DNA from 2 places in the Paraburkholderia sp. EG286A genome. Region 2 is predicted to be linked to the other one. Evidence: riboswitches for the same ligand, from Rfam matches in the RefSeq annotation. Region 2 holds a riboswitch; the other holds the start of a gene.
The links. A riboswitch is a leader RNA that binds a small molecule or an ion and turns the genes downstream of it on or off. The one in region 2 is predicted to bind thiamine pyrophosphate.
Positions count from the first base shown of each region.

Region 1: it holds a riboswitch for thiamine pyrophosphate, as region 2 does, so the genes downstream of both, AB4Y35_RS38615 (FAD-dependent oxidoreductase) here and thiC (phosphomethylpyrimidine synthase ThiC) in region 2, are expected to answer to the same signal.

Region 1 is NZ_JBFRCB010000013.1:73,506-88,430, forward strand. Features, by position in the region: gene mlaE (lipid asymmetry maintenance ABC transporter permease subunit MlaE) at 1-530, opposite strand, end outside; gene AB4Y35_RS38595 (ABC transporter ATP-binding protein) at 527-1,348, opposite strand; gene thiE (thiamine phosphate synthase) at 1,518-2,630, opposite strand; gene AB4Y35_RS38605 (thiazole synthase) at 2,627-3,442, opposite strand; gene thiS (sulfur carrier protein ThiS) at 3,523-3,720, opposite strand; gene AB4Y35_RS38615 (FAD-dependent oxidoreductase) at 3,763-4,911, opposite strand; TPP riboswitch at 5,161-5,275, opposite strand; gene AB4Y35_RS38620 (ABC transporter ATP-binding protein/permease) at 5,585-7,342, shown strand; gene AB4Y35_RS38625 (SDR family NAD(P)-dependent oxidoreductase) at 7,339-8,115, shown strand; gene AB4Y35_RS38630 (MFS transporter) at 8,404-9,699, shown strand; gene AB4Y35_RS38635 (D-amino acid dehydrogenase) at 9,749-11,113, shown strand; gene thpR (RNA 2',3'-cyclic phosphodiesterase) at 11,150-11,710, opposite strand; gene AB4Y35_RS38645 (glutamate synthase subunit beta) at 12,013-13,479, opposite strand; gene AB4Y35_RS38650 (glutamate synthase-related protein) at 13,584-14,925, opposite strand, start outside.
Region 2 is NZ_JBFRCB010000009.1:198,648-213,572, reverse strand. Features, by position in the region: gene AB4Y35_RS34490 (DUF3443 family protein) at 126-824, opposite strand; gene AB4Y35_RS34485 (DUF3443 family protein) at 821-1,393, opposite strand; gene AB4Y35_RS34480 (DUF2844 domain-containing protein) at 1,390-1,869, opposite strand; gene bamC (outer membrane protein assembly factor BamC) at 2,258-3,496, shown strand; gene AB4Y35_RS34470 (L-lactate permease) at 3,600-5,198, opposite strand; gene AB4Y35_RS34465 (hypothetical protein) at 5,429-5,809, opposite strand; gene AB4Y35_RS34460 (glycine zipper 2TM domain-containing protein) at 6,137-6,358, opposite strand; gene thiC (phosphomethylpyrimidine synthase ThiC) at 6,571-8,502, opposite strand; TPP riboswitch at 8,607-8,736, opposite strand; gene AB4Y35_RS34450 (GreA/GreB family elongation factor) at 8,834-9,241, opposite strand; gene AB4Y35_RS34445 (EamA family transporter) at 10,028-10,921, shown strand; gene AB4Y35_RS34440 (entericidin A/B family lipoprotein) at 11,085-11,222, opposite strand; gene AB4Y35_RS34435 (DUF1328 family protein) at 11,393-11,554, shown strand; gene AB4Y35_RS34430 (bacterioferritin) at 11,611-12,240, shown strand; gene AB4Y35_RS34425 (MFS transporter) at 12,167-13,381, opposite strand; gene AB4Y35_RS34420 (phosphodiesterase) at 13,494-14,321, opposite strand; gene AB4Y35_RS34415 (ABC transporter ATP-binding protein) at 14,344-14,925, opposite strand, start outside.

The DNA of each region.
Region 1 (14,925 bases), on a different contig from region 2:
ATCAGCACCACGCCCACCACGTAGCCGCCCAGAATGCCGACCGCGCTGAAGATGGCCGCGAGGATCGGCATGGCGATCACGCCCGCCCACATGCGCGGCGCGACCACCACGCGCACGGGGTCCACCGCCATCATCTCCATGGCCGTGAGTTGCTCGCCCGCCTTCATGAGGCCGATCTCGGCCGTGAGCGAGGTGCCCGCGCGGCCCGCGAACAAGAGCGCGGTGACAACGGGCCCGAGCTCACGCACGAGCGACAGCGCGACCAGCAGCCCGAGCGCCTGCTCGGAGCCGTAGCGGTTGAGCGTGTAATAGCCCTGCAGCCCGAGCACGAAGCCCACGAACAGGCCCGACACGGCAATGATCAAGAGCGAATAATTGCCGACGAAGTGGATCTGCTTCGTGACAAGACGCGGCCGGCGCAGCAGCGGGAAGAATTCGAGCACGAGGCGCACGAAAAAGCGCGTCGCATGCCCCGCGCGCGCGATCGTGTCGAGCACGGTGCGCCCGATCGAGCTGATGGCGCCGATCATGAGCGGCCTCCGCCAATGCCGAAGTCCGCTTCGAGCGGCAGGTTCGACGGGTAATGGAACCGGAACGGGCCGTCCGGCGCGCCGTCGATGAACTGGCGCACGATCGGGTCGGTCGAGGCGCGCAGCTCGTCGGGCGTGCCCTGCGCCTGCACCCGGCCGTTCGCCATGAAGTACACGTAGTCGGCGATCGCGAACGACTCGGGCACGTCGTGCGTGACGAGGATCGAGGTTGCGCCGAGCGCGTCGTTGAGCGTGCGGATGAGGTTCGCGGTGATGCCGAGCGAAATCGGGTCGAGACCCGCGAACGGCTCGTCGTACATCATGAGTTCGGGGTCGAGCGCGATGGCGCGCGCGAGCGCCACGCGACGCGCCATGCCGCCGGAAATCTCCGAAGGCGCGAGGTCGCGCGCGCCACGCAGGCCGACGGCGTTGAGCTTCATGAGCACGAGGTCGCGGATCAGCGCTTCAGGCAGATCGGTGTGCTCGCGCAGGGCGAAGGCGACGTTCTCGAACACCGACATGTCGGTGAAGAGCGCGCCGAACTGGAAGAGCATGCCCATCTTGCGGCGCAGGGCGTAGAGGCCGTCGCGCGATTGCGCGCCGACGTCTTGGCCGCCGAACAGCACCTGGCCGCGCTGGGCGCGAACGAGGCCGCCGATCAGACGCAGCACTGTCGTTTTTCCGCCACCGGAGCCGCCCATGACTGCCACTACCTGACCGCGCGGGAAGCGCATGTTCAGGCCGGACAGGACGAGCCGGTCGCCGTATCCGAAGTCGACGTCGCGCAGCTCCAGCAGGGTCTCAGAGGTTGAGGGCACGTGGCAGACAGTCCATTTACACGAAGGCGGGATTATAGGGCCATCGTGGAAAACCTGCCGTGACGCCCCTGGACCCGTTGATGTAAGCCGCAAACGCCCGCTGCTGCGGGTTGCGGCCCCCTCGGCACCTGGCCGCGCACGCGGCGCAGCCCGATGCCAGGGCGGACCATTATTGCGTAAACGCGTTGCGCAATGCAGCAACCGCGGCAGCCGGGTCGGCCGCCTCGGTCACGGCGCGCACTACCGCTGCGCTGCCGGCGCCCGTGGCGAGCACTTCGGGCAGCACGTTGCCGTCGATGCCGCCGATCGCCACCATCGGCACGACACCGTCCAGCAGCTTCACGTAGCGGGCCAGACGCGCGAGTCCCTGGGGGGCCGTCGGCATGGCCTTGGTCGTGGTGGCGAAGACGGCGCCGCAGGCGAGGTAGCTCGGACGGAAATGCAGCGCCGTGAGCATCTCGAAGTAGCCGTGCGTCGAGAGGCCAAGGCGCACGCCGGCCGCCGCGATCGCGCCGAGGTCGGCTTCGCGCAGGTCTTCCTGGCCGAGGTGCACGCCATAAGCGCCGGCCGCGACGGCCTCCTGCCAGTGATCGTTGATGAAGAGCTGCGCGTCGTGCTTGCGGCCCGCCGCGACGCAGCGCTCGATTTCGCTCGTGAGCGCCGGCGACTTCGGCTGCTTGCTGCGCAGCTGCACCGTCTCGACGCCGAAGTCGAGCACGCGCTCGACCCACTCGGCCGTGGGCAGCACCGGATACAGGCCGAGCTTCGCGGGACACGGCGCGAACGGCTGCGCGGGCGCGGCGGGCAGGCCCAGCACGCGCGGAAAACGCTCGATGTCGACGGGCCAGGCGTCGGCCTGCTGCTCGTCGCCGTCGCGCCAGGCGAGCGCGAGCACGAGCGCGTCGTGCGGATCGAAGCCGCAGTCGAGGAACGCCGCCAGCGCCGGGATCCAGTCTTCCGCCAGCTCGCCCTCGAGCGCGTAACGCTCGCCGCCCAGATGCAGCGTGGCGCGCGCCGCCTTCGGGTGTTCGCCCGCGGCTTCGATCACGCCCGCGCCGTCGGTCATCCAGCGCGCGATGTTGGCCAGATGCGGCGCCGCGTCGGTCACGATGATCAGATCGCCGCCGTTGGGCGCGTCGGGCGGCGTGAGACAGATGCGCCACGGCGCATGCGTGGGCTGCCAGTCGCCCAGGCACGCGCGGATGCGCTCCGCCGTTTCGGTGAGTTCGTCGGCGGGCGGCCAGAACAGTTCGCGGTCCTGCAGGCGCAGCGTTTCAGTCATCGCTTGTCTCCATCCTGGTGCCAGAAAGGCATGCCCACCACGGGCGTGCTCGCGACCGCCGCTTCGCGCTCGGCCATCGGTCCGGCGAGAAACGCGGCGCGTCCCGCCTCGACGCCCTGCGCGAACGCGCGCGCCATCGCCGCGGGATGCGTGGCCTGCGAAACGGCCGTGTTGAGCAGCACGCCGTCGAAACCCCACTCCATCACCTGGCACGCGTGCGAAGGCACGCCCAGGCCCGCATCGACGATCAGCGGCACATCGGGCAAGCGCTCGCGCAGCACGCGCAAGCCGTAGGGGTTGATCACGCCCTTGCCGGTGCCGATCGGCGCGCCCCACGGCATGAGCGCCTCGCAGCCCGCGTCGAGCAGACGCCGGCCAATCACGAGATCCTCGGTGCAATACGGCAGCACCTTGAAGCCATCCTTCACGAGGCGCGACGCGGCCTCGATCAGGCCGACCGGGTCGGGCTGCAGCGTGTAGTCGTCACCGATCAGTTCGAGCTTGATCCAGTCGGTTTCGAAGACTTCGCGCGCCATGTGCGCCGTCGTCACCGCCTCGTTGACGGTGAGGCAGCCGGCCGTGTTCGGCAGGAGCGGCACGCCGTGGCGCTTGAGCAGGTCGAAGAAGCCGGCCTCGGCGGTGCCCTCGTTCATCTGGCGGCGCAGCGCGACGGTGATCATGCCGGGGCGCGCGGCGGCCATCGAGTCGGCGAGCGACTGCAGCGACGGATAGCGCGACGTGCCGAGCAGCACGCGGCTCGCGAAGGTTTCGCCGTAGAGCGTGAGCGCGTCGGCGGTGGAGGTGGTGGTCATGGGTTGGAATCCTTGGCGGTGTCGTGAACGCGCTCGCCGTGTATGCGATGCGCGCGACCGGAGGCTTGGGCGAGCGAGGCTCAGCCGCCGGCCACGGGGCTCACGACGTCGAGGCGGTCGCCCGCCTGGAGCGAGCGCGCGCCATGCTGGGTGCGCGCCACGAAATCGCCGTTCAGGGCGACGGCGAACGGCGGACGCGCACCGAATGCGGTGAGCGCATCGGCGACAGTCGCGCCCTCGGGCAGCGTGATCGGCTTCTGGTTGATATGAATGTCCATGGCAAATACGTTCTCAAACTGCGGATTGTTTCTGGTGAGGCGTCAGGCCGGCTCGTGCGCGCCCTGCGCGTGCAGCATCTCGCCCCAGCGCGACGCGCGGCGCAGCGACTCGAAGGAATCGGCATCGCTCACGCGGGCGTCGAGCAGCGCCTGGGCGACGCGCGCGGCTTCGTCGGCGACTTCCGGCGCGATCATGAAGCCGTGCCGATAGAGGCCGTTCACGCGCAGCGTGGTCTTGCCGTCCCAGATGAGCGCCGGGCGGTGGTCGGGCAGCGTCGGGCGGCACTGCGTATTCAACTCGAGGATGCGCGCCTCGCCGAACGCCGGATGCACCGCAAACGCCGCGCTCAGCAGTTCGAGCGCCGAGCGCACGCTCACGGGCGAACGGTCCTCGCCTTCGATCTCGGTCGCGCCGATCACGAAGACATCGTGTTCCTTGGGCGCGATATAGAGCGGATAGCGCGGATGCAGGAGCCGCACCGGGCGCGTGAGCGTGATGCCGGGCGCGTGCACGCGCGCGACTTCGCCGCGAATGCCGCGCAAACCCGGCAGCGAAGGTTTGGCGCCCAGCCCGCGGCAGTCGATCGTCACGCGCGCGGGCGGCGGATTGGCCTCGTCGACCGTGGTGTGCCAGTGGGTATCCACGCCGCGCGCGGCGAGCCCCGCCGCCAGCGCGGCCAGGGCCTGGCGGTTGTCGAGCTGGCCCTCGCCTTCGAGCAGCCAGCCGCGCGCGAAGCGCCCGGCGAGCGCCGGTTCGGCGGCGTCGAGCTGCGCACCGGCGAGCGCGACGAAGTTGGCATCGGCGAGCGAGCGCGGCGCATTCGCGCGCACGCGGCGCTCGAAGAGCGGGGCTTCGGTGCGATCGGCGCTATGCCAGACCACGAGCGTGCCGTTGCGCTGGAAGAACACGGGCTCTGGCAGCTCGGCCAGGATGCGCGGCCAGGTTTCGAGCGACGCCACGCCAAGCTCGGTGATGAGCAGTTCGGCGACAGCGGCCTCGGCGAGCGGCGCAAGCATGGCCGCCGCGACCCAGGCGGCGGCTTCGCCGCCTTCGGGCCCGCCACGCTCGTAAAGCGCGACGCGATGGCCCTCGCCGGCCAGACGCCATGCGACGAGCCGGCCGCTCAGGCCGCCGCCGAGCACGGCGAAGTCGGGCACGCTGCCCACGTTATGGTTGCGGGCGCGGCTCATGACGATGCTCCGTCACGCAAGGCGAACGCGATAAGAATCGGGGAACAAAGAGAATAGGCGGTCATCGTATCCTTTCCGTACGGCAGCAGCAGACGTACCCAAGGACGAAACCGGCTGGCAAGGCCGACCGTGGAGGCTATGCGGCGCAGACGGCCCGTACGGAATGCGTACGAACCCATGCGCCCAAAGCGCAGCCCGGCGGGAAACCTGGCGCCCCCGCCTTTTCAAAACCCAGGCTGGGCGCTCCGGTAAGACTTTCTGGAAACTTCCCGCGCCGGTATTACCCGGATCGGGTGCAAAGGGTTTCTCTCAGCCTCACTGGCGGCATGCCCGGCATACCGGTGAAGCACCCCTGTTTCGTCAACGACGATTAGACCACAAAACGCGCGCGGCCCGCAAACCTCGACGGAACCGGGGGACGTGGTCTGGCACAATGCCCTGAACCCGCCTCTTTCGCCTCGCAAGCCCGCGCGGTGAGACAATGGGCGCCACGCTACGGCGGCGCCGGCGTGCGCTTTTGTCCACGCCTGGCGCCGGTTTTGGCTCCGCCTGTGACCCGTTAAGACTCACTTAAGCGCCCGACGACAGAATCGCTGCAAAAATCGCTGCAACGCTGCCGCCGTGCGGCGCGCGGCGCATGCCCCCAGCGGGCCGCCACACCTTCAGGACGCACATGACCAACCAACCTGCCCGCGCCACGCCCGATCAGAACGAGCATCAGAAGATCACCGCGTGGAGCCTGATCAAGCCCTACTGGGTCTCCGAGGAACGCTGGATCGCCTGGGGCCTGCTCGTCGCGATCATCGTGATGAACCTGCTCGTCGTGTGGATCAACGTGCGCCTGAACGGCTGGAGCGCGGAGTTCTACAACGCATTGCAGGCCAAGGACGTCAAGCGCTTCCCGCCGCTGTTGATGACCTTCACCGAACTGGCGTTCGGCTTCATCATCCTCGCGGTGTATGGCCGGTATCTGCGCCAGATGCTCGGCTTTCGCTGGCGTCAGTGGCTCACCACGCGGTTCCTGAACGAGTGGCTCGGCAAGGGCGCCTTCTACCGCATCGAGCGCGACCGCCTCGCCGACAACCCCGACCAGCGTATCAGCGACGACCTCCAGTCGTTCGCCACGACCACCCTGTCGCTCACGCTCGACCTGCTCTCGACGGTCGTCACGCTGATCTCGTTCATCACGATCCTGTGGACGCTCGCGGGCGCGCTCACCGTCACGCTGGGCGGGCAGCCGCTCGCGATTCCGGGCTACATGGTCTGGGCCGCCGCGCTCTATGCCGTGTTCGGCTCGCTCGTGATCCAGAAGGTCGGCCACCCGCTCGTGTCGATCAACTATCAACAACAAAAGGTGGAAGCGGACTTCCGCTTCGGCCTGATCCGCCTGCGCGAAAACGCCGAGCAGATCGCCCTCTACGACGGCATGGACACCGAGCGCGGCAACGCGCAAGGCCTCTTCGCACACATCAAGGACAACTGGTGGCGCGTGATGAAGTACACGAAGCGCCTCACCTTCGTGCTGAGCTTCTACGGCCAGATCGCCATCATCTTCCCGCTCGTGGTGGCCGCGCCGCGCTACTTCGCGGGCGCCTTCACGTTCGGCGTGCTGATGCAGATCTCGCAGGCGTTCGGCACCGTGAGCGACTCGTTCTCGTGGTTCATCAACAGTTACTCCACGCTGGTCGAATGGCGCGCTACCGTGAATCGTCTGCGCGAATTCGTGCGTGTGGTGCACTCGCCGCGTCTGAAGGAATCGGTCTCGCCCGCCACCGAGCACGGCGGCATCAACCTGCACTTCATCGACAACAACGAGCTCGCCACCGAGCACCTCAAGCTCTCGCTGCCCAACGGCACGCCGCTCTCGGAAGTGCGCGACATCGCCATCAAGCCGGGCTCGCGCTGGCTCGTGCGCGGCCCCTCGGGCGCGGGCAAGAGCACGCTGATGCGCGCGCTCGCGGGCCTCTGGCCGTTCGGCGAAGGCTCGATCGACGCGCCTGTCGATGCGCGCATGATGTTCATCCCGCAGCAGAGCTATCTGCCCATCGGCACGCTCAAGGCGGCGCTCACCTACCCCTCGCCCGCCGACGACTACAGCGACGAAGACTGCCGCGAAGCGCTGCGCGCCTGCCGCCTCGAAGAGTACGTGGATCGTCTCGGCGAATCGGCGCACTGGACGCGCGTGCTCTCGCCGGGCGAGCAGCAACGCCTTGCGGGCGCGCGCGTGCTGCTGCACAAGCCCGACTATCTGTTCCTCGACGAAGCGACGAGCGCGCTCGACCCCGACAACGAAAGCCGGCTCTACAAGCTGTTCATGGAGCGCCTGCCCAAGGCGGCGATCGTGAGCGTCGCGCACCGCGAGTCGCTCGCGGCGTACCACCACGACACGCTCGAGATCGAGCGCATGCCCGAAGAGCGGGTTGCCGCGTGAGTGCAAGCGCCGAGCGCCCTGAACGCGTCGTGCTGATCACGGGCGCGGGCTCGGGGATCGGCGCGGCGCTCGCGCGGCGCATCGCGGCGCCGGGTGCGGCGTTGATGCTGCACGCGCGCGGCGCGGATGAGGCGTCGCGCGCGCGGCTCGCCGCCGTCGCCGCCGGGTGCGAGCAGCGCGGCTCGGCCTGCGCCACCGCGTACGGCGATCTCGCGCAGGCCGGCCAGGCGAGCGCGCTCGTGGACGCCACGCTCGCGCACTTCGGCGCGCTCGACCAGCTCGTCGCCAACGCCGGGCATGCGCAGCGCCAGACGCTCGCCGCGCTCGACGCCGCGTCGCTCAAAGGCGCATTCGCGGCCATGCCCGCCGCATTCGCTGCGCTCGTGCAACGCGCGCGGCTAGCGCTGGAACGCTCGGCGCGCGCCCGCGTGGTCGCGCTGAGTTCGTTCGTCGCGCACCGCTACCGCGCCGGCGCGCCGTTCGCGGCCACCGCCGCCGCGAAGGCCGCGCTCGAATCGCTGGCGAAAACCGCCGCGGCGGAGCTGGCGCCGCACGGCGTGACCGTCAACTGCGTCGCGCCAGGCTATACGCGCAAGGACAAGGGCCCCACGCCGGAAAACGCGCCGGTGTGGGAGCGCGCGGCGCAGGAAACGCCGCTCGGCCACGTGGCCGATCCCGCCGATGTCGCCGAACTCATCGCCTTCCTGCTCTCGGACGCCGCACGCCACATCACCGGCCAGGTGATTCATGTCGATGGCGGGCTTACGCTCTAGCGCCGTGCGGTCCCCGCGCCATCGTTCGCTCGCTATCGAACTAAACCCGAACTAAACATCGGAATACAACGATAGCGGGCGCCCCCAAATTGCCCCTCGCCTCAGCGCGGTTTCGCACCGTAAAATACCCCTCCAGCACACCGGAGACGGGCGGCGTCGCACCGCGCAGCCCGCCAGCGTCAAGCGCACACGCCACCCAATGCGTGCTGCGCCGGCCGGGTCGCAAGCGCCGCACGCGCCGCTCGCCCGGTTCGTTGCGCGCACAACGAATATGGGGGAAGACACGCGATGGGCTACTTTCACTGGTTCACCGAGTTGAACGCGCGCGAGCGGCGCACGCTCTACGCGGGATTCGGCGGCTACGCCGTCGATGCGTTCGACTTCATGATCTACTCGTTCCTGATCCCGACGCTCATCGCGACCTGGGGCATGAGCAAGAGCGAGGCCGGCATGATCGCGACCAGCTCGCTGATCTCGTCGGCGATCGGCGGCTGGCTCGCCGGCATCCTCGCCGACCGCTACGGCCGCGTGCGCGTGCTGCAGTGGACCATCGCCACCTTCGCGCTCTTCACCTGCCTCTCCGGCTTCACGCATTCGTTCTGGCAACTGCTCGCCACGCGCACGCTGCAGGGCATCGGCTTTGGCGGCGAATGGACGGTCGTCACGATGATGATGGCCGAAACGATCCGCTCGCCGCAGCATCGCGCCAAGGCCGTGGGCACGGTGCAGAGCAGCTGGTCGTTCGGCTGGGGCGCGGCCGCCATCCTGTACTGGGCCTTCTTCGCCCTGCTGCCCGAGGAATACGCGTGGCGCGCGTGCTTCTGGATCGGCATCGTGCCTGCGCTCTGGATTCTCTACGTGCGCCGCAACGTGAGCGACCCCGACGTGTTCGTCGCCACGCGCCGCGCGCGCGAAAGCGGCGCGATCCAAAGCCACTTCATGCAGATCTTCGCGCCCGCGCATCTGGCCACCACCCTGCTCGGCAGCGCGCTGTGCACCGGCATGCTCGGCGGCTACTACGCGATCACCACCTGGCTGCCCACCTACCTCAAGACGGTGCGCCACCTTTCGGTGTTCAACACGAGCGGCTATCTGATCGTGCTGATCGTCGGCTCGTTCACGGGCTACATCGTCGGCGCGATCCTGTGCGACAAGATCGGCCGGCGCGCCTCGTTCATCCTGTTCGCCATCGGCTCGTTTGCGCTCGGCATGGCGTACACCATGCTGCCCATCACCGACACCGCCATGCTCCTGCTCGGCTTTCCGCTCGGCATCGTCGTGCAAGGCATTTTCGCGGGCGTGGGTGCGTATCTCTCGGAGCTCTACCCCAACGCGATCCGCGGCTCGGGCCAGGGCTTCTGCTACAACCTCGGACGCGGGCTCGGCTCGTTTTTCCCCATTCTCGTAGGCACGTTCGCGCAAACCACCTCGCTCGTGAAGTCGATCGGCGTGGTGGCCGGCGCGGGCTATCTGCTCGTGATCGTCGCGGCGCTGTGCCTGCCGGAAACGAAGGGCAAGGCGCTGACCGAGGAAGTGCCTGCTGCAGGTAGCGAAAGAGCGTCTGCGGAGTCCACTGCACGATGAGCGCGAACATGCTGCAATACCGACCGTCCCTCCCTGTTGTGCGACCGGCATGAAAACGATCGTCCTCGGCGCCGGTGTGATCGGCGTCGCTACTGCGTACTATCTGAGCGAACGAGGCTGCGACGTCACGGTCGTCGAACGGGAACCGGGGGTCGCGCTCGGCACGAGCTTCGGCAACGCCGGCGTCATCGCGCCGGGCTATGTCACGCCGTGGGCCGCGCCCGGCATGCCCGCGAAGCTCATCAAGTATCTGCTCAAGCCCACCTCGCCGCTCATCTTCCGGCCCACGCTCGACGCCGCGCAGTGGCGCTGGATCGCGCGCTGGCTGCGTGAATGCGATCTCGCGCGCTTTCGCGTGAACAAGCAGCGCATGCAGCGCATTGCCTATTACAGCCGCGAATGCCTGCACGCGTTTCGCGCCGCGCACGCGTTCGAGTACGGGCGCAGCCAGGGCTATCTGCAGCTCTTTCGCAGCGACTACGACCTCGAACTCGCGCAACCGGCGCTCGGCGTGCTGCGCGATGCGGGCATCGTCTATCGCGAACTCGATGCCGCCGCCTGCGCGCAGGTCGAGCCGGGGCTCGCCTGGTCACGTGTGAAACCGGTGGCGGGCGTCTATCTGCCCGAGGACGAGGCCGGCGACTGCGCACGCTTCACGCGCGAGCTGCGCTCCGTCTGCGAAGCACGCGGCGTCGCGTTTATGTTCGATACCGAAGTGCTCGCGCTCGAAGCCGCGGGCGGCAAGGTAAGCGGCGTGCGCGTGCGCGCGGTGCCCGGACGGCGCAAGGCGAACAACCGCCGGGACCGGCGCGAGCAGCGCCGCGCACCGGCCGAGGTGCTGCGCCCGGCCGAGCGCAGCGAGCCCGCCGACGACACGCCCCATACGCTCGCCGCCGACGCCGTGGTGGTCGCACTGGGCGTGGAGAGCGCGGCGCTCGTCGCGCCGCTTGGCGTGCGCGTGCCGCTGTATCCGGTGAAAGGCTATTCGGCCACGCTGCCCGTGGTCGACGAGCAGAAAGCCCCGCGTGCCGCGCTCATGGACGAGTCGCTCAAGACGGCGATCACGCGCTTCGGCCCGTATCTGCGTGTGGCGGGGACGGCCGAGCTGGGCGACCATCGCGCGACGCTGCGCGAGCAGGCGCTGCAAACGCTCATGAAGGTGCTCGACGACTGGTTCCCGCACGCCGCCACGCCTTCGTCGGCGCAATTCTGGGTGGGGCGCCGGCCGATGGTGCCGGACGGCGCGCCGCTGCTCGGCACGTCGGGCGTGGATGGCCTGTGGCTGAACGTCGGACACGGCTCGACGGGCTGGGCGATGTCGATGGGTTCTGGCCGCGTGCTCGCGGATCTCGTCACACAGCGCTCGCCGGAAATCGATCTCGATGGATTGACGCTGGCGCGGTATCGCTACTGAGCGTCGGTCGAAACTCCACTGTGTGGCGCCGACGCCTCAATCGAGCGCGACACTCGCCAGTGCCTCGTAGCGCGCGCCCTGCCTCGCCAGCGTGCTCGAATACAGCACCAGCGACTCGAAGCGCAACGGCGGCAGCGCTTCCCCGCCGCTCGCCGCCGGCGCGCCCACGGCGTCGCGCGCGAAGCGCGCGAGCGTCACATGCGGGCGAAACGCTCGCGCGTCGAGCGGCAACCCCACGTCTCCCATGAGTGAACGCACGTGCCAGTCGAGCGCCGTGAACGCATCCGACATCGCGAGCACGGCCACCATGAGGCGCGGATGCACGCGGCCCGGCCAGCATTCGATATGCGTGACCTGTGCCGGCGGGAGGAGCGGCGCGTGCTCGGCGAGCCGCCGCGAGAGCACGTGTCCCTGGTCGAACGACATCGCACCGATGAACGTCACTGTCAGATGGAGTTGCGCATAGGGCACGCGCCGCGCATTGGGCGGCACGTCGAGCGCGGCGAGCGCATCGCGCGACGCCGCAGTGGGCGAAAGCGCGATGAAGCAGCGCCGCCATTGCTGCGTGTCACGATCGGTCTCGCGGGCTTCGGACATGATCGGCGGGCCTCGTTCGGTCGGGCAATCGCGTCATGGTAATCCTCTCGCGCGAGGCGCGCGCCCATGCAAACCCGCAGCACGAAAGTAAAAAGCCGGGTCACCCTTGCGGGTGCCCGGCTTCTGTCGTTGCGTCTCCTGCCGTCTCCCGTGCGTCCCGGCGAATTGCGGGACACACCGGATTTATCGCGGCAACTCCGAGCTGCCCATCAAATACGCATCGACGGAACGTGCGCATTGACGACCTTCGCGTGTCGACCAGAGTTAGCGCTTTAGCGCTTACTCTGGTCCCAATCCGCGGTTTAACGCGGCAACTCCGAGCTGCCCATCAGGTACGCATCGACGGAGCGCGCGCATTGACGGCCCTCGCGGATCGCCCACACCACGAGCGACTGGCCGCGGCGCATGTCGCCGGCGGTGAAGACCTTGTCGACCGACGTGTAGTACGCCTTCTCGCCTTCGGTCGAGGCACGCACGTTGCCGCGCGCGTCCTTCTCGACGCCGAATGCCTCGAGCACCGGCGACACCGGCTGCGTGAAGCCCATGGCGAGCAGCACGAGATCGGCCTTCATTTCGAATTCCGAGCCCGGCACTTCGACCATCTTGCCGTCCTTCCACTCCACGCGCGCGGCGACCAGCTTCTCGATCTTGCCGTTCTTGCCTTCGAGGCGCTTGGTGGCGACCGACCAGTCGCGCGAGCAGCCTTCGTCGTGCGACGACGACGTGCGCAGCTTGATCGGCCAGTACGGCCACACGAGCGGCTTGTTCTCTTCCTCGGGCGGCTGCGGCAGCAGTTCGAACTGCGTGACGCTCTTCGCGCCGTGACGGTTCGAGGTGCCCACGCAGTCGGAACCCGTATCGCCGCCGCCGATCACGACCACGTGCTTGCCCTTGGCGAGCAGCTGGTTCGGCAGCTTGTCGCCGGCGTTGACCTTGTTCTGCTGCGGCAGGAACTCCATGGCGTAGTAGATGCCTTCGAGTTCGCGGCCCGGCACCGGCAGGTCACGCGGCGTTTCCGAACCGCCTGCGATCACCACGGCGTCGAACTGGTCCTTCAACTCGTCCGGCGAGATCGTTTCCTTCGCCGTGTTGCCGATGTACGCAGGCAACTCGCCGCGGCCGATGAACACGTTGGTGCGGAACGTCACGCCTTCGGCTTCCATCTGGCGCATGCGGCGGTCGATCAGCCACTTCTCCAGCTTGAAGTCGGGGATGCCGTAGCGCAGCAGGCCGCCGATGCGGTCGTTCTTCTCGAACACCGTCACGTCGTGACCGGCGCGCGCAAGCTGCTGTGCGGCGGCGAGGCCCGCGGGGCCCGAACCGACCACGGCAACCTTCTTGCCCGTCTTGTGCTTCGCGACTTGCGGCGCGACCCAGCCTTCGGTCCAGGCCTTGTCGATGATCGCGTGCTCGATCGACTTGATGCCGACCGGGTCGTCGTTGATGCCGAGCGTGCACGCCGCTTCGCAGGGCGCCGGGCAGATGCGGCCCGTGAACTCGGGGAAATTGTTCGTGGAATGCAGGACGTCGATCGCGCTCTTCCAGTCCTGGCGGAACACGAGGTCGTTGAAGTCCGGAATGATGTTGTTGACCGGGCAGCCGTTATTGCAGAACGGGATGCCGCAGTCCATGCAGCGTGCGCCCTGGATCTTCGCGTCGGCGTCGGAGAGCGCCGCCACGAATTCCTTGTAGTGCTTCACGCGCGTGAGCGGTGCTTCGTACGCCTCATGTTGGCGCTCGAACTCGAGAAAACCGGTTGCCTTACCCATAGGGTTCTCGTCTATCTCTATCTATTCGGTGAGGGGACCGCGCCCGCCGCCGCTTCAGTGAGCGCGGCGGGCGCTTCGTCTTCGTTCAGTCGTCGTCTTGCGGATCAGGCGGCCAGTTCTTCCTGGCTCGCCTTCTTCGCGCCGAGTTCGCTCAGTGCGCGCTTGTATTCCGTCGGGAACACCTTCACGAACTGGCGGCGCGCCGCATCCCAGTTTTCGAGCAGCGCCTTGGCGCGCGGCGAGCCCGTGAACTGGAAGTGACGCTCGACGAGTCCCTTGAGCAGCGCTTCGTCGGTCTGGCCCGTGTGCCACAGTGCGCGGTCCACGGTGCGCTCCTGTTCCGCCTGTTGCAGGACCGGGTCGAGCGCGACCATCGACTTGTTGCACTTGCCGGCGAAGGTGCCGTCCGGGTCGTACACGTAGGCGATACCGCCCGACATGCCCGCCGCGAAGTTACGGCCCGTTTCGCCGAGCACGACCACCGTGCCGCCCGTCATGTATTCGCAGCCGTGGTCGCCCGTGCCTTCGACGATCGCCGTCGCGCCCGAGTTACGCACCGCGAAACGCTCGCCCGCCACGCCGCGCAGGAAGGCTTCGCCTTCGAGTGCGCCGTACATCACCGTGTTGCCGCAGATGATGTTTTCTTCGGACTTGCCGCGGAAGTCGTTGGTCGGACGGATGATGATGCGGCCGCCCGAGAGGCCCTTGCCGACGTAGTCGTTGCCGTCGCCCACGAGGTCCAGCGTGATGCCGCGTGCGAGGAACGCGCCGAAGCTCTGACCCGCCGTGCCCTTCAACTGGATGTGGATCGTGTCTTCCGGCAGACCGTCGTGGCCGTACTTCTTCGCGACGACGCCCGAGAGCATCGCGCCGACCGTGCGGTTCACGTTGCGCACCGGCTGGATGAACGAGACGTGCTCGCCCGTTTCGATCGCAGCCTTCGCCTTCTCGATCAGCGTGTGATCGAGCGCGCGGTCCAGACCGTGGTCTTGCGTGTCGACGTGCTTCTTCGCGACTTCAGCGCCCACCGACGGCTGGTAGAACACGCGCGAGAAGTCGAGACCCTTCGCCTTCCAGTGCTCCACGCCACGGCGCGTGTCGAGCAGATCCGCGCGGCCGACCAGATCGTCGAACTTGCGGATACCCAGTTGCGCCATGATTTCGCGCACTTCTTCAGCGATGAAGAAGAAGAAGTTGACGACGTGCTCGGGCTGGCCCGAGAACTTCGCGCGCAGCACCGGATCTTGCGTCGCAACGCCGACCGGGCAGGTGTTCAGGTGGCACTTGCGCATCATGATGCAGCCCTGCACGACGAGCGGCGCCGTCGCAAAGCCGAATTCATCCGCGCCGAGCAGCGCGCCGATCACCACGTCGCGGCCCGTCTTCATCTGACCGTCGGCCTGCACGCGGATACGGCCGCGCAGCTGGTTCAGCACCAGGGTCTGC
Region 2 (14,925 bases):
CGCACGCGGCTCGCCGTGGCGCGGCTGCGGCGGCACCCGTCGCTGGCGCAATCCGCGCTCATGAAGGCCTCCCAGGAGGCCTTCGTCGTTTGTGACTGATGAGACGTAGGCGGCCGCCGGCGCGCTCAGAACGCGAAGAATGGTCCGCTGCCTGCAGGCGTGGCCTGCGAGGCGATCGCCGTGAACACGCGCCTCCCGAAGAAGAACGGCAGTCCCCAGCCGAACGCGCGACCGTTGTAGCCCGCGAGATTGCTGAAGGCCCAGTTGCCGGTGGCGAGCAGCGTCGTCGAGCTCGCGACCGCGAAGGTCACGGGAGCGCCCACGCCGTCGATGCCGGCTATCGTCGCGCCGAGGCTGACAGGCGAACTCGGGCAATACCAGAAGCCGCAGCGCGTCATCGTCGGGCTGTTGAAGTACAGCGCGTTCGAGCCCGTGTCGAGATAGCTCAGCGAGTAGACGGTGCCGTCCGATGTCGTCGTCTTCACATAGCCCGTGCCCGAGTTCGCGCGCAGCACGGTTGCACTGCCGAGCGCGTTGTTCGCCTGCGTGCCGATGCCGAAGATCATCGACCCGGTCAGCCCGGACGCGCCGCTGTCGGCCAGCGCCGGCAAGTCGATGATCACGCCGTTGTTGTCGGTGGCGAAGCCCGCCACCGGGTTGCTGACCTGTTGCGCAAGCGGTTGCATGCTCGCCGTGCAGCCGCTCGCGGGGCACGCGTAGTACCACGGCGTGACTGCCGCCCTGACGCAGGACACGCCGCAATCGGCGCTGAACGGCCCTACGCCGAGGATGCCGTTCGAGCGCAGCGTGGCGGCGCTGTTCATCGCGAGGCCGCTGCCGGCGCCGCGGCCGGCACGGCCGGGTCGGCGATCACCTGGATCGGCAGCGCGGCGGCGATTTCGCCCGCGAGCTTCACGTCGGCGCTGCGCACCGCGCCCCACGTGTAGCCCGTGCCGAACACGGCGCATTCGCCGGCGATGTCGGCCCCCGCGCCGGCTGGCACGGCGGGCAGCGCGAAGCCCGCCGGCAGCGCCGAAGCGAGCAGGCGCAGGCCCTGCGAGCCAGTATCGACCTGGACGTGGTCGACGCTCGCGCAGTCCGCGGTGCCCGGCACGCAGACCGTGACGCTCGTCATCAGCATGTTGCGCGTCGAGGTGGGCGTCGGGCCGACCGTGACGGCCACGACATTGGGCGTGGTCGATTGCGGCACGGTGCCGCTCGTGCCGGTGGTCGACGGCGCGCTTGCGACACCCGGGACGCTGGCGGGTGCCGTGGCGCCGGTGGTCGCGGACGCTGTTCCGGCATCGCCGCCACCGCAAGCCGTGAGCGCGGCGCAAAGCGGGAGGAGTGCGAGGAGGGCGTGGGGGGCGAGGCGCGGAGGGCGGGCTTTCATTGGAGATCCCCGGCGCTCACGCCCGCGGGCAGCGCGGCGGGCAGCCATGCCCGTCCCGCGTAGGCGCGCATATGGCCGCCGGCCGTCTCGACCACGACCTGAGCGCCGTCCACGCGCGCGGCATGCAGGCCGTTGCGGCCTGTGGCGTGAAGCGCCGCGGCGGCGCTGCGCCAGTCGGCTGCGTAACGGCCCAGCAGCGCCTCCACGTTGGGCTGAGCCGGCCCCTGCCACGTGTACGCGAAGACCGTCCCGGTCGCGCTGCCCACATAGGCGTTGATGGTCGTGCCGTTGTCGTCGACGTAACTGACGACGCGGCCGGCGCCGCCACCGACGCTGCGCAGGGCGGCGCCGGCCGGCACGGCTGCGGTGTCGCCGAGCGCGGCGCGGGCCGGCACGGCGGCGGTGAAGCCGAGGCAACTGAGCGCGCAGGCGAAGGCTGCGGCGCGGCCCGCCTGGGTGAGATTGCAAGTTTTCATGACGCTCTCCGGTCCTGCTTTTTATGAATCTTTTTTTTGAGATTTCGAAATGAAATTAGCACCAGGGTCGTTCTTGCGAGCGTCCCGGAGTGGGAGGGCGGCATAGCGCAAAGCAACGTTTTGGCGTGGAGCGGAGTTAATGCATTGATCCAAAAGGAAATTGGCGGCTTTTCAGCAGGTTGGCTGCGCCGGATCGAATGTCGATGAATGTTACGGTGCGGTCGGTTTGGGGAGCCGCGAGCGCGGTTCGGTGCGCGTCGCCGCGGCGGATACCGGGCCTGGATCGCGTGCCACCCCGTGGTTTTTGCACAGCGGGCCGCCGGACCGGTAAAATGTTTGGTTGATCCACGGAAACTGGCCGTGGCGTAGCCGAAGGGATTACCCGAACATGAGTGATTTTCATCAACGTCTTGCCGCACGCGCACTCGCGCTTCTGATGGCGGGCGGGCTGGTCGCCGGCTGCAGCTCGCCGACGCCGGGCAAGATCGATTACCGTAGTGACGCCAAGGCGAAGCAGTCCTCGCTCGCTGTGCCGCCGAACATGCTCGACGAAGCGTCCGACCAGCGCTCGCTCGCGCCGCAGGGCGGCGAAACCTCGCTGTCTTCCCTCAAGCAGACCCAGGCCGCCGCGCCGCAGTCCGACGAGGCCCAGGTGGTTCCGCAGGTGCCGGGCATGCATATCCAGCGTGACGGCACGGAGAGCTGGCTCGTGATCGACAGCCGCACGCCCGACCAGGTCTGGGCGCAAGTGCGCCGCTTCTGGCAGGAACAGGGCTTCCTGCTCGTGGTCGACCAGCGCGACAAGGGCGTGATGGAAACGGACTGGAACGAAACCCATCCGAAGATCAGCGACGGCCTCATCCGCAACACGCTCTCGTGGGCCACTGGCAACTCGTACGTGACCGCCGAGCGTAACAAGTACCGCACGCGCCTCGAAACGTCGCCCACTGGCGGCACCTATGTGTTCATCAGCCAGAAGGGTCTGAGCGAACAGCTCTCGGGCACCAACAACGACACCAGCAAGTGGGTGCCGAAGCCCAACGATCCCGCGCTCGAAGCCGAATACCTCAAGCGCCTCATGATGACGCTCGCGAACGCGAAGCCGGGTGTGCCCGACGCGCAGGTCGCGGCCGAAGCCGACGCCAAGGCCAACAGCAAGGGCACCGACGCGAAGTCGAAGGCTCCGGACGCCGCTGCGGCCGCCATGGCCGCGCAGAACGTCGCAGCCGTGGGCCAGCAATCGGGCAGCGGCTCGTCGAACGCGCAGGGCACTTCGGGCCAGTACACCTCGTCGGAGCTCACGCTCGGCGAGCCGTACGACCGCGCGTGGGTGCGCGTGGGCATCGCGCTCGATCGCGCGAACTTCACGGTGGACGATCGCGACCGCACGAAGGGCATCTACTACGTGCGCTACGTCGATCCGAAGGACCACAGCTCGGACGAGCAGGGCTTCTGGAACCAGATCTTCCACGGCCGCAAGGAAAAGACCGCGAAGCAGTACAAGCTCAACGTGCGCGCCGTGACCGACAACCAGACGCGCGTCGCGATCGTGGACGACAGCGGCCAGATCGACTCGTCGCGCCCGGCGCAGGAGATCATGAGCCTCGTGGTCGACGAACTGCACTAAGCATTGCGCCTGAGCCAGCGTAGTCTGGCTCAAGCCGCAAAAGAAAACCCGCCTGCGCATCGCCGCGCAGGCGGGTTTTTTCATGCCCGCGCGCGAGCCGTACTCAGTGCGGAATCATCCAGGTGAGCACGTTCTGCTGCAGCCACACGAGGATGCCGAGCAGCACCGTCAACAGGATCGAGTGCTTGAAGGTCTTCGCGAACACAATGCCTTCCTGCCCCTTGAGGTCCGTCGTGGCGACGCCCGTCGCGATGTTCTGCGGCGAGATCATCTTGCCCATCACGCCGCCCGACGAGTTGGTCGCGGCCATCAGGATCGGGTTGAGGTTGAGCTGTTTCGCGGCCACCACCTGCAGGTTGCCGAACAGCGCATTGCCCGAGGTGTCGCTGCCTGAGAGGAACACCGCGACCCAGCCGAGGAAGGCCGAAACGAGCGGGAAGAACGCGCCGACCGAAGCCGCCCCGAGACCCAGCGTATAGGTGAGCCCCGAGTAGTTCATGAGGAACGCGAGCCCGACGATGGTCGCGACCGTGAGGATGGCGATGCGCGTCTGCACCCAGGTATCGACGATTGCGACGCCGAAATCGGCGGGCTTCAGGCGCACGACGAACGCGGTGATGATCGCCGCGACGAGAATCGCCGTGCCGGTGGCGAGCGGCTGGAAGTCCCAGATCGCGCCATAGGGCGTGCTGTAGAGCGTGATGTAGACGGCCTTGTCGAGGCCCGGCCACGGCACCTTTACCTCGCCGATCGTGAAGATCTTCGCGACGGTCCAGATGATCACGACAGCCGCGACGATGATCCACGGATACCAGCCCTGCGCGCCCGGCACGGCGCCGCGCGCTTCCTTCGCGCGATCGACCTTGATGGCGAAGCGCGGATCGGACGCGGGCTTCCACACGCGCAGGAACAGGATGGTGAGGATCAGCGAGACGAGCGACGAGAGCACGTCGGTGAGGCTGTAGTTGATGAAGTTGGCGGTGACGAACTGCGTGAGGGCGAAGCTGCCGCCCGAGACGAGCAGCACCGGCCAGATGCGCAGCATGCCGCCCATGCCCGCGTAGATCGCGATGACATAGAACGGCAGCAGCAACGCGAAGAACGGCAACTGGCGGCCGACCATCTGGCCGAGCAGATCGGAGGGCAGGTGCGTGACTGCGCCGAGCACGGTGATCGGCACGCCGAGCGCGCCGAAGGCCACGGGCGCCGTGTTGAAGATGAGCGTGAAGGTCAGGGCCTCGAGTGTCGGGAAGCCGAGCATGATGAGCAGCGAGCTCGTGATGGCGATCGGCGTGCCGAAGCCGGAAATCCCTTCGAACAGCGCGCCGAACGAGAAGCCGACCACGACGAGCACGATGCGCCGGTCGTTGGGCAGATTGTCGAGCAGCCACATGCGAAACGCCGCGAAGCGGCCCGAGCGCAGCGCGATGTTGTAGAGCAGGATCGCCGTGACGACGATCCACATCACCGGCCAGAGCGCGAACACCACGCCCGCGAGCACCGAGCTGATCGCGAGATTGACCGGAAACTGCCAGCCGGCGATCGCAACGATCAGACCGACCACGAGCCCCGCGAGCGAGGCTTGCCATGCGGGCCGCCGCGCCCAGCCGAGCAGGGCGAGCACGGTGAGAATCGGCAGCGCGGCGATCAGAAACGAAAACAGCAGCGAATTTCCGATAGGGGTCAACAGCTGGTGGAACATCACGTCTCCTTTATGCTGGTTCGTTATCGGCGCAGCAGTGGCAGCATGCGCCGGGGCGCGTCGTCGGCTGTGGAGTTCGGTGCCCGGCCAGGCGGCCGAGTTAAGGCGGTGCTTCAATCCCCCGCAAGCCCACTTGGAGGATAGAAAACGACACGGGAGCGTCAAGGAGGGAAAGTACGGTCCGGCACTGTTTTGCGGCGCATTTGGCGGCGTGGCGCGCAGCGTGAGCGTCAGTGATGCCAGTGCCCACCGCCGCCGCCCCAGTAGCCGAAGCCGAACGAGACGGCGGGCGCGCCCCAGCCCCAGCCGTACGCGGGGTAAGGGTAGTACGCGGGATACGCGGCGGGATAAGCGGGATAGGCCGGCCACGCGGGCACGGCGATCGCAACGGGCGGCGAAGGATAGAGCGGCCCTGGATACTGTGAGTCGGGCACCGCGGCCGGAGCCGGGTTCGGCGCCGTTTGCGCGACTACGGTTTCCTGCTGGGTGGCCGCGACGGGCACGGTGCCGTAGTAGTAGGGCGGGTAGCCGTAGGGGGCGTAGTAGTAGCAGCCGGAAAGCGCGGGGAGCGCGCTCGCGGCGGCGATCACAAACACAGACGGACGTTTCATGGCGGGCTCCGCGAGTGGCGAACGGCCGCGCAGGATGATCGCCATCAGGCCCGAGCCGTCTGATCGCTTGAGCTTACGCCGTACGAACGCGCTTTGTGTTGTGCATCGTTAACCGAATATTTCGCGTAGCACGGTGCTGCGATGGCATCGACCCAAGCAAACGCGGCGCAGCCCGTGAGGGTCTGCGCCGCGCATCCTTCCCTGATGCACGCCTGGGATGGCGTGTTGCCTGCCGTGTCGTTTCTGTTCCGTGCCGTCGCTTCGATCGTGCGGCCAGTCGTGCAGCCGCATCGTCGCTTCGTCCTGGCGCTAATGCCTGTTTGCCACTTACTTGCCAACCTGATTGCCGATCACGCCACCCACCGCTGCGCCGCCCACGGTGGAGAGCGCATTGCCGCCGATCGCCGCGCCGGCCACGCCGCCCACGCCCGCGCCAATCACCGTATCGCGGTCGCGTCTCGACATGTTGTCGCAAGCGCCAAGACTGCCCAGCACGGCGACGAGTGTCGTCACCGTGAGTAGCGTACGTGCACGTTTGAGCGTATTCATTGTTCGACTCCCCACGCATGATGCGTTCGAGTGGGCGGTCCGACGTGCGCTGGCGCGCACGCCACACCTTCGATACCCCCATCCTAGCCACGCGACCCGTATCCGGGTGTGTGCGCTTGTCAGAGAGTTGTGGGAGTCGTTAGAAAATGTTTCGGCGGACGGCGAGCGCCCGCCGGGGCGTAGTGAGCCCTGAGTCGGCCCGAAGTCAGCGCTTACTGGCGCTGATAGATTTCGGCGCCTTGCTTGATGAACTCGACCGCCTTCACTTCCATGCCCTTCTTGAGGGCCTCGTCGTCGCTCACGCCTTGCTTGGCCGCGAAGTCGCGCACGTCCTGGGTGATCTTCATCGAGCAGAAGTGCGGGCCGCACATCGAGCAGAAGTGCGCGACCTTGGCCGAGTCCTTGGGCAGCGTTTCGTCGTGGAACTCGCGCGCCTTGTCCGGGTCGAGGCCGAGGTTGAACTGGTCTTCCCAGCGGAACTCGAAGCGCGCCTTCGACAAAGCGTTGTCGCGCACCTGTGCGCCCGGATGACCCTTCGCGAGATCGGCCGCATGTGCCGCGAGCTTGTACGTGATGATGCCTTCCTTCACGTCGTCCTTGTTCGGCAGGCCCAGGTGTTCCTTCGGCGTGACATAGCAGAGCATGGCCGTGCCGAACCAGCCGATCATCGCGGCGCCAATGCCCGAGGTGATGTGGTCGTAGCCCGGCGCGATGTCGGTGGTGAGCGGCCCGAGCGTGTAGAAGGGCGCTTCCTTGCACCAGTCGAGCTGGAGATCCATGTTCTCCTTGATGAGCTGCATCGGCACGTGGCCGGGGCCCTCGATCATCACCTGCACGTCGTGCTTCCACGCGATCTGCGTGAGTTCGCCAAGCGTCTTCAGTTCGCCGAGCTGCGCTTCGTCATTGGCGTCGTAGATCGAGCCGGGACGCAGCCCGTCGCCGAGCGAGAAGCTCACGTCGTAGGCCTTCATGATTTCGCAGATCTCTTCGAAATGCTCGTAAATGAAGGACTCCTTGTGATGCGCGAGGCACCACTTGGCCATGATCGAGCCGCCGCGCGAGACGATGCCCGTCATGCGGTTCGCGGTGAGCGGCACGTACTGCAGGCGCACGCCCGCGTGGATCGTGAAGTAGTCCACGCCCTGCTCGGCCTGCTCGATGAGCGTGTCGCGGAACATTTCCCACGTGAGATCTTCGGCCTTGCCGTTGACCTTTTCGAGCGCCTGGTAGATCGGCACCGTGCCGATCGGCACCGGCGAGTTGCGGATGATCCACTCGCGCGTTTCGTGAATGTGCTTGCCGGTCGAGAGGTCCATGACCGTGTCGCCGCCCCAGCGGATCGCCCAGGTCATCTTGTCGACTTCTTCGCCGATCGACGAGGTGACCGCCGAATTGCCGATGTTCGCGTTGATCTTCACGAGGAAGTTGCGGCCGATGATCATCGGCTCGCTTTCCGGGTGGTTGATGTTCGCGGGAATGATCGCGCGGCCGCGCGCGATTTCGTCGCGCACGAACTCGGGCGTGATTTCCTTGAGCGCGTTCTCGCCGAAGGCGGCTGCGCCGAACGCCTGGCCCGGATGCTGGCGGCCCATCATCGCGGCGAGCTTCGCGCCGTTCGGGCCGCTGGCCTTGAGGCTTTCCAGATACTCGGCGCGGCGCTGGTTCTCGCGAATCGCGATGTATTCCATCTCCGGCGTGATGATGCCCTGACGCGCGTAGTGCATCTGCGTGACGTTCTTGCCGGCCGTCGCGCGGCGCGGCGTGCGGTGCAGGCCGGGGAAGCGCAGCTCGGCCGTCGCGGGGTCGGCGGCGCGCTCGCGGCCGTACTCGGAGGAGAGGCCCGGCAGCGCTTCGGTGTCGCCGCGCTTCTCGATCCAGCCCTGACGCAGCGCGGGCAGGCCCGCGCGAATGTCGATCTTCGCTTCAGGGTCGGTGTATGGACCCGAGGTGTCGTAGACGTAGATCGGCGGATTCTTCTCGCCGCCGAAGCCCGTGGGCGTATCCGCCTGCGTGATCTCGCGCATCGGCACGCGGATATCGGGCTGCGAACCGGTCACGTAGATCTTGCGGGAATTGGGCAGCGGCGCGATCGCGGCTTCGTCGACGTGCGCGTTGGCGGAAATGAACTTGGGATTCGCGTTCATGCGTCTCTCTCTCCATGCAAAGCAAAGTGGGAACAGCGGCTTAGCAGGAGACGAGACGGAACGTGGACGGACTTCGCTGTGATGAGGTGAGGCGTTGAGCGATGTTGCGAAGTCCGGACGCTTCCCTGCGCTGGCATTATCCAGATCAGGTTCAAAGGGTATTTCTCACCCGCGCAATACGCTGCACGACTTTCGTTCGATGCGGCGCATGACGCAGGACCCCCGCGTAAGCAAGGCCAAACGATACACCGCGCTGCGACGATCTGGCAAGTGCCATCTCGCGTGCGATGTGCCAGGCGCGGTGTGGCGCGGTGTTTCGTGCCGGCGGATCTTACAGCGTGAAATCCTGCGAGGCTTCCGGCTGAAACAGGATGCGTTCGATCTTCAGCGTTTCGACGGCGCCGCCCGGCGTCGTGAAGCGCACGGCGTTGCCGCGCTTCGCGCCGAGGAGCGCGAGACCCGCGGGTGAGAACACGTTCAGGCGCCCGGCGTCGACGTTCGCCTCATGCGGATAGACGACGGTGTACGTGAGGGAGGCGCCGTTGCGCTCATCGACGAGCGTGACCTGCGAGTTCATCGTCACGACGTTGGCGGCCATGTCGCGCGCTTCCACGATTACGGCGTGTTCGAGCAGCTCGTCGAGCATGGCCTGGCGCGCGGGGGCGGCGCCGGGTTCGGCGGCGCATCTTTCGAGGCGGGCAACATCGAGTTCGGTGAAGTAACGGATTTTCTTCGACATGGCAGTTTTCCTTGCGATCCAGAAAAGATTCGAGGTAACGGCGAGGGCCGGCGGGCGAAATCGCGCAATCGGGCGCGGGCCGCAGCGGGGCATAACGGGGCGTAACGGATCGGCCCGGAGCCCGACCGAACGGCTCCGATGGATTGGGGGAGACGGGTTCAGTGCGGGCGCCGGGCGGCGCAGAGCGGGGCGGAAAGGGGCGGCAGGGTGCGCGCTCGGGTGTCGAGAGGCCACGGCGCCGTTCGCTCGCGCCTTGCGCGTGCACGCGCTGGCGCGCCGCGCAAACGGTGCGGCGGCAAGGCGAATACGGGACGCGAAACGAGCGAAAGCATGGCGAGCGACGTGTACGAAACCTGATTAATGAAAGTTAAACGAAAGGTTGTCTCATGCTAGCACGATCCAACCGGCGTGGCGTGACCGGGTCGGCGAACGTCGATATGGTGCGCGATCGGCCGTGCTGGCTTGCGCCGCTGCCACTGTGACGCGCACGCAACGAATCGCCGCGCATAAAGCATCCTGAAAGCATCCGCAACGCCCGGCGTTGTTGCATAATGCGCTTCGCCCGTCCCGGGTGTCCTTCGTACTCCGTCTTTTTTTCGCGTTCTTGCGCATCTGCACCATGCCGTCGAGCTTCACCCGTCCCGCCACCTTGCTGCCGGGGCGCCCGCGGTCCTGCCTTTCACCTGCCGCGGTGAAATGACGATGCCTCCCCGTTTGCCTTTCCACGTGAACACTCAATCTTTATTCGCCGGGGCCCGACAGGTTGCAGCCGCGCTATGGCGTTTCGTGCGCGCCGTACGGCTGCCGCAATCGCGCACCGGACGCGTCGCGCTCTCGCTCGCCGTCGTCTACTTCGTCTGGGGCTCGACGTATCTCGGCGTGAAGGTCGCGCTCGATTCGTTCCCGCCGCTCCTGCTCTCCGGCTTGCGTAATCTGCTCGCCGGGATCGGCCTGTTCGTCTTCGCCATGCGCCGGCGGCCCGTCATGCCTACGCTGCTCGAAGTGCGCAACGCGGGCGTGGTGGGCACGCTGCTCGTGGGCCTGTCGAGCGGCATGCTCGCCTACGGCATGCGTACGGTGGGCACCGGCAAGGCGGCCGTGATGGTCGCCACGGTGCCGCTGTTCGCGACTGTGATCTCGGCGGTCACCGGGCGGCGCGTGGCGAAGGCCGAATGGGCCGCGGTCGCGCTCGGCCTCGTCGGCATTGCCATCCTTAGCCACGGCGGGGCCGCGTCCGGCTCGGCGGGCGGCAGTCTCGCGATTCTGTGCGGCGCGCTCTTCTGGGCAATCGGTGCGCATCTGGCAGGCAAGCTCACGTTGCCGACCGATCTCTTCCTGGCGACGGCGCTGCAGATCGGCCTCGGCGGCGCCATTTCGACGGCGGTCGCGTGGATCAGCGGCGAACGCATGGGCGAGCTGCATTTCCTGCCGCTCCTCGCGTTCCTCTACCTGCTTTTCATCGGCACGATGGCGGCCTATGTCGCGTATGGCTACCTGATCCGCCATACCAGCCCGCTCGTCGCGAGTAGCTGCATGTACGTGAATCCCGTCGTGGCCGTCGCGCTCGGCGCGCTGCTGCTCGGCGAGCCGGTCACGAGTGCAACCGTCGTCGCGACCGTGCTGATTCTCGGCAGCGTGGGTTTGTCGTTCCTGTTCGACGACCGCCGCCGCACGTCCTGAGTTCAACCTGACTTCGCGACGCGTTTCGCATCATCGCGTTGCGTTGCGCGCGCGGCCGCTGCGCACCTGAGGCGCACAGCGGCCGCGACTTCATCGTTCACCGGTGACCGGCAGCCTTTCGGGCGTTAGCCGTCATCCCGGCGCCTTTACCGTCTGCCAGACACTATTTCGCCTTTTCCGCGGAGTTCGTGAGGGCGTGGCCGCCTGCGGAAACGTCCTCGCCGGCACCCGCCATCGTGTTGCAGGCCGAGAGCGCTGCCACAGAAGCGGTAACGAGAAAGAGGGCAATCAGGCGTTTCATGAGGAAGTCCTCCACGGTGTCAAAGGAGACGACTCACCAGCATGTCGCGTGCCCGGTCATTTGTGCCGCCATGCGTCGGCGTGCACGCATGCGTCGGGTCCGCTGCTTGCGCTAGCGCCGATGCAGGCGCGACATAGCGCAGCGCATCCGCCCACAAGGAGGACTACGCCATGCTTCACTACGCCATCGTGTTTTTCATCATCGCGATCATCGCCGCCGTGTTCGGCTTCACGGGCATCGCTGCGGGCGCGGCCGAAATCGCCAAGATCCTGTTCTACATCTTCCTCGTGGTCTTCGTCGTCACGCTGCTGCTAGGCGTGATGCACCGATGATGCGCGCCATGCGAAGCCAACCCCACTCATGCATGCCATGTTCGAAGGAGAGTCAGATGTCGAAGACACACGCCTCGTTTGAGTTCGATCTCAAGCGCGTGCGCGATGAGGCGCGCCGCAATCTCGATCAGGGTCCGGTCACGCCGGATTACCCCGCGAATCGCCAGACCGTGCTCAAGCTGCTCAACGATTCGCTCGCCACGGAGCTCGTGTGCGTGCTGCGCTACAAGCGGCACCATTTCATGGCGAAGGGCATCGAGTCCGAGTCGGTGGCCGCCGAGTTTCTCCAGCACGCGACCGAGGAGCAGCAGCACGCCGACATGCTCGCGGCCCGCATCGTGCAGCTCGGCGGCGAGCCCGACTTCTCGCCGGCAACGCTGGTCGAGCGCTCGCACTCGGAATACAAGGAAGGATCCGACCTGAAGGACATGATCCGCGAGAATCTGGTTGCGGAGCGCATCGCCATCGAGAGCTATCGCGCGATCATCAACTATCTCGGCCACGACGACACCACCACGCGGCGCATCTTCGAGCAGATCCTCGCGACGGAGGAAGAGCATGCCGACGATATGACGGACTTGCTGTTCCGCAAATCGCGCTTGCCGCTAGCGCTCAGGAAGAGGTCTGCGCGCCCGCGCCCATGCGCGGGCGCGTCGCATGGTGAATCCAGCCGGCGAGCGCCGTGAATGCGATGCCCGCCGCGCACACGCCGATCCAGCCGAATGCGTGCCAGGCGGTCACGCCCACGGCGGAACCGGTCGCGCCGCCAATGAAGTAGCAGACCATGAACACCGTGTTCACGCGGCTGCGCGCCTCGGGGCGCAGCGCGTAGATGCGCGACTGATTCGAGATCTGCGCGGCCTGCACGCCCACGTCGAGCACGATCACGCCGACCACGAGGCCGATCAGGCTCGTGCCGGAGAACGCGAAGATCACGAACGCGAGCGCCATCAGCACGATCGACATCGTGATGACCGCGCGCGGCCCGCGCTTGTCGGCGGAGCGGCCCGCCATCGGCGCGGCCAGCGCGCCCGCCGCGCCGACGATGCCGAACAGGCCCGCCGCCTGCGGCCCGAGATGGAACGGCTCGCCCGCGAGCAGCAGCGTGAGGACGGGCCAGAAGAGGCTGAACGCTGCGAAGAGGCACGCGCCGGTCGCCGATGCTTCACGCAGGCCGGGCAGCTCCAGCACGAGATGCCACATCGAGCCGAGCAGCTTGCCGTAGCCGAGCTTCGAGGTCGGCTGGCTCTTCGGCAGCTTCTTCACGATCACGAGCGCGAGCACGAGCAGCGCGACGATCGACGCCCCGAACACCGCGCGCCAGCCGAAGTACTGGCCGACGAAACCGGCCGCCGTACGCGCGAGCAGGATGCCGAGCAAGAGGCCGCTCATGACCGTGCCCACCGCGTGGCCGCGCGCCTCGGGCGGTGCGAGTTCCGCGGAAAACGGCACGGCCTGCTGCGCGATGGTGGCGAGAATGCCGATCGCGAGGCTCGCGCCGACCAGCACGGCAAGCGAAGGCGCGGTGGCCGCGACGAGCAGCGCGGCGCACAGGCCGGCGGTTTGCAGCAGGATGATGCGGCGGCGGTCGTAGCGGTCGCCGAGTGGCGCGAGCAGCAGCATGCCGGCTGCGTAGCCGAGCTGGGTGCCGGCCGGCACGGCGCCGATCCACGCGGCGCCGGACGGGAAGCTCTGGCGGAAATCGTCGAGCAGCGGCTGGTTGAAATAGATGTTCGCGACCGTGACGCCCGCGATGGTCGCGAGCAGGAGCAGCAGGCCGCGCAGAGACTGGCCTGCGCCAGCGTTTGCGGAATCAGGTGTGGACATGTGCGATGCGGGCGGCGCCCGGTGATACGAAAGGCAGGCTTCGAGCGTGCCGATCATACCGGAGCGCGCACAATCGCGCTGGCGGCCCGGGAGCGCGCCGCCAGTCGCGCTTTCAGGCAATCAGCTCGCCCGAGGGCTCGTAGAACGGATACGGGCCGTCGAAAGTATCGACATAGCCATGGTGCGTGACGATCCCGCCCTGCGGATCGTAGCGATGCAGCGCGAAGGCGGGCGGCTCCAGCGTGAAGGTGGAGGGCGCGTCGGGCGCGAGGTCGAGTGTGACCTGGTGGGCCGGCGCGGGCACCGCCGCAGCGATCGTGCCGCCGAAGCGCACGAACATGGGCCGGTGCACGTGACCGCACAGCACGCGCTCGACGTTGGGATGCTGCGACACGAGCGCTTCGAGTGCCTGCGCGGCACTGTCGTCGAGCCGGATCGCATCCATATGGCCGATGCCGCAGTCGAACGGCGGGTGATGGAGCGCGACGACCACGGGCTTGCCGCGCGCCGCGTCGAGTTGCTGCGCGAGCCACGCGAGGCGCGCCGCGCAGAGTGTGCCAGCGCTTTGCCCCGGCTGCATCGAATCGAGGGCGATCACGCGCAGCGCGCCGAGGTCAACGGCGTACTGAATGAACTCGCCGCATTCGCGCAGTTCGGGCCGATCAGCGAATACTTCGCGCAGCGGCTCGCGCGCGTCGTGGTTGCCGATCAGGAGCCAGTACGGAATCTCGAGCGTGTCGAGCAGCGTTTTGAGGTGCCGGTATTCCTCGACCGAGCCTTGGTCGACGAGGTCGCCGGTCATGAGCACGGCGTCGGGGCGCGGCGTGAGCGCGTTCAACCGCGCGATGGTACGCGCGAGGCTAGCGGCCGTATCGACGCGGCGATAGGCGAGCGCGCCCGGTGGCTTGATGTGCAGGTCGCTGATCTGGGCGAGCAGCATGGTAGTCCTCATTGAGTAAAAGTTACGCGAGCGCGATGAGCGCTTCAGGGGCGATCGAAATGCCGACCGGCGTGCCGCGCGCCAGCTCGACGCGGCCCGCCACGTCGACGAGCAGGGCATCGGGCGCCGCGCCGCCGATCGTGAGACGCGTGCGCTCGCCGAGAAAGGTCGCCTGCTCGATCACGCCGCGCAGTTGCGCGCCGACGGGGTCGGCGAGCGTGGCGTCTTCGGGGCGGAAATACAGTTCGGCGGCGCCGCTGGTCTGGGACGCGCTGGCCGGCACGGCGCCGCCGCTCGTGCGCAGCATGCCACCTTGCCATTCTCCGGCGATCCGGTTGAGCGTGCCGACGAACTGCGCGACCGCACGGCTCGCCGGCTGGAAGTAGATCTCGCGCGGCGTGCCGATCTGCTCGATGCGGCCCGCGCCCATCACGACGATGCGGTCGCCCAGCTCCATCGCCTCGGCCTGATCGTGCGTGACGTAGACCGTCGTCACGCCCAGCTCACGCAACAGCAGGTTCATCTCGCTGCGCAAGGTGTCGCGCAGGCGCGCATCGAGCGCGGTGAGCGGCTCGTCCAGCAGCAATACACGCGGGCGCGGCGC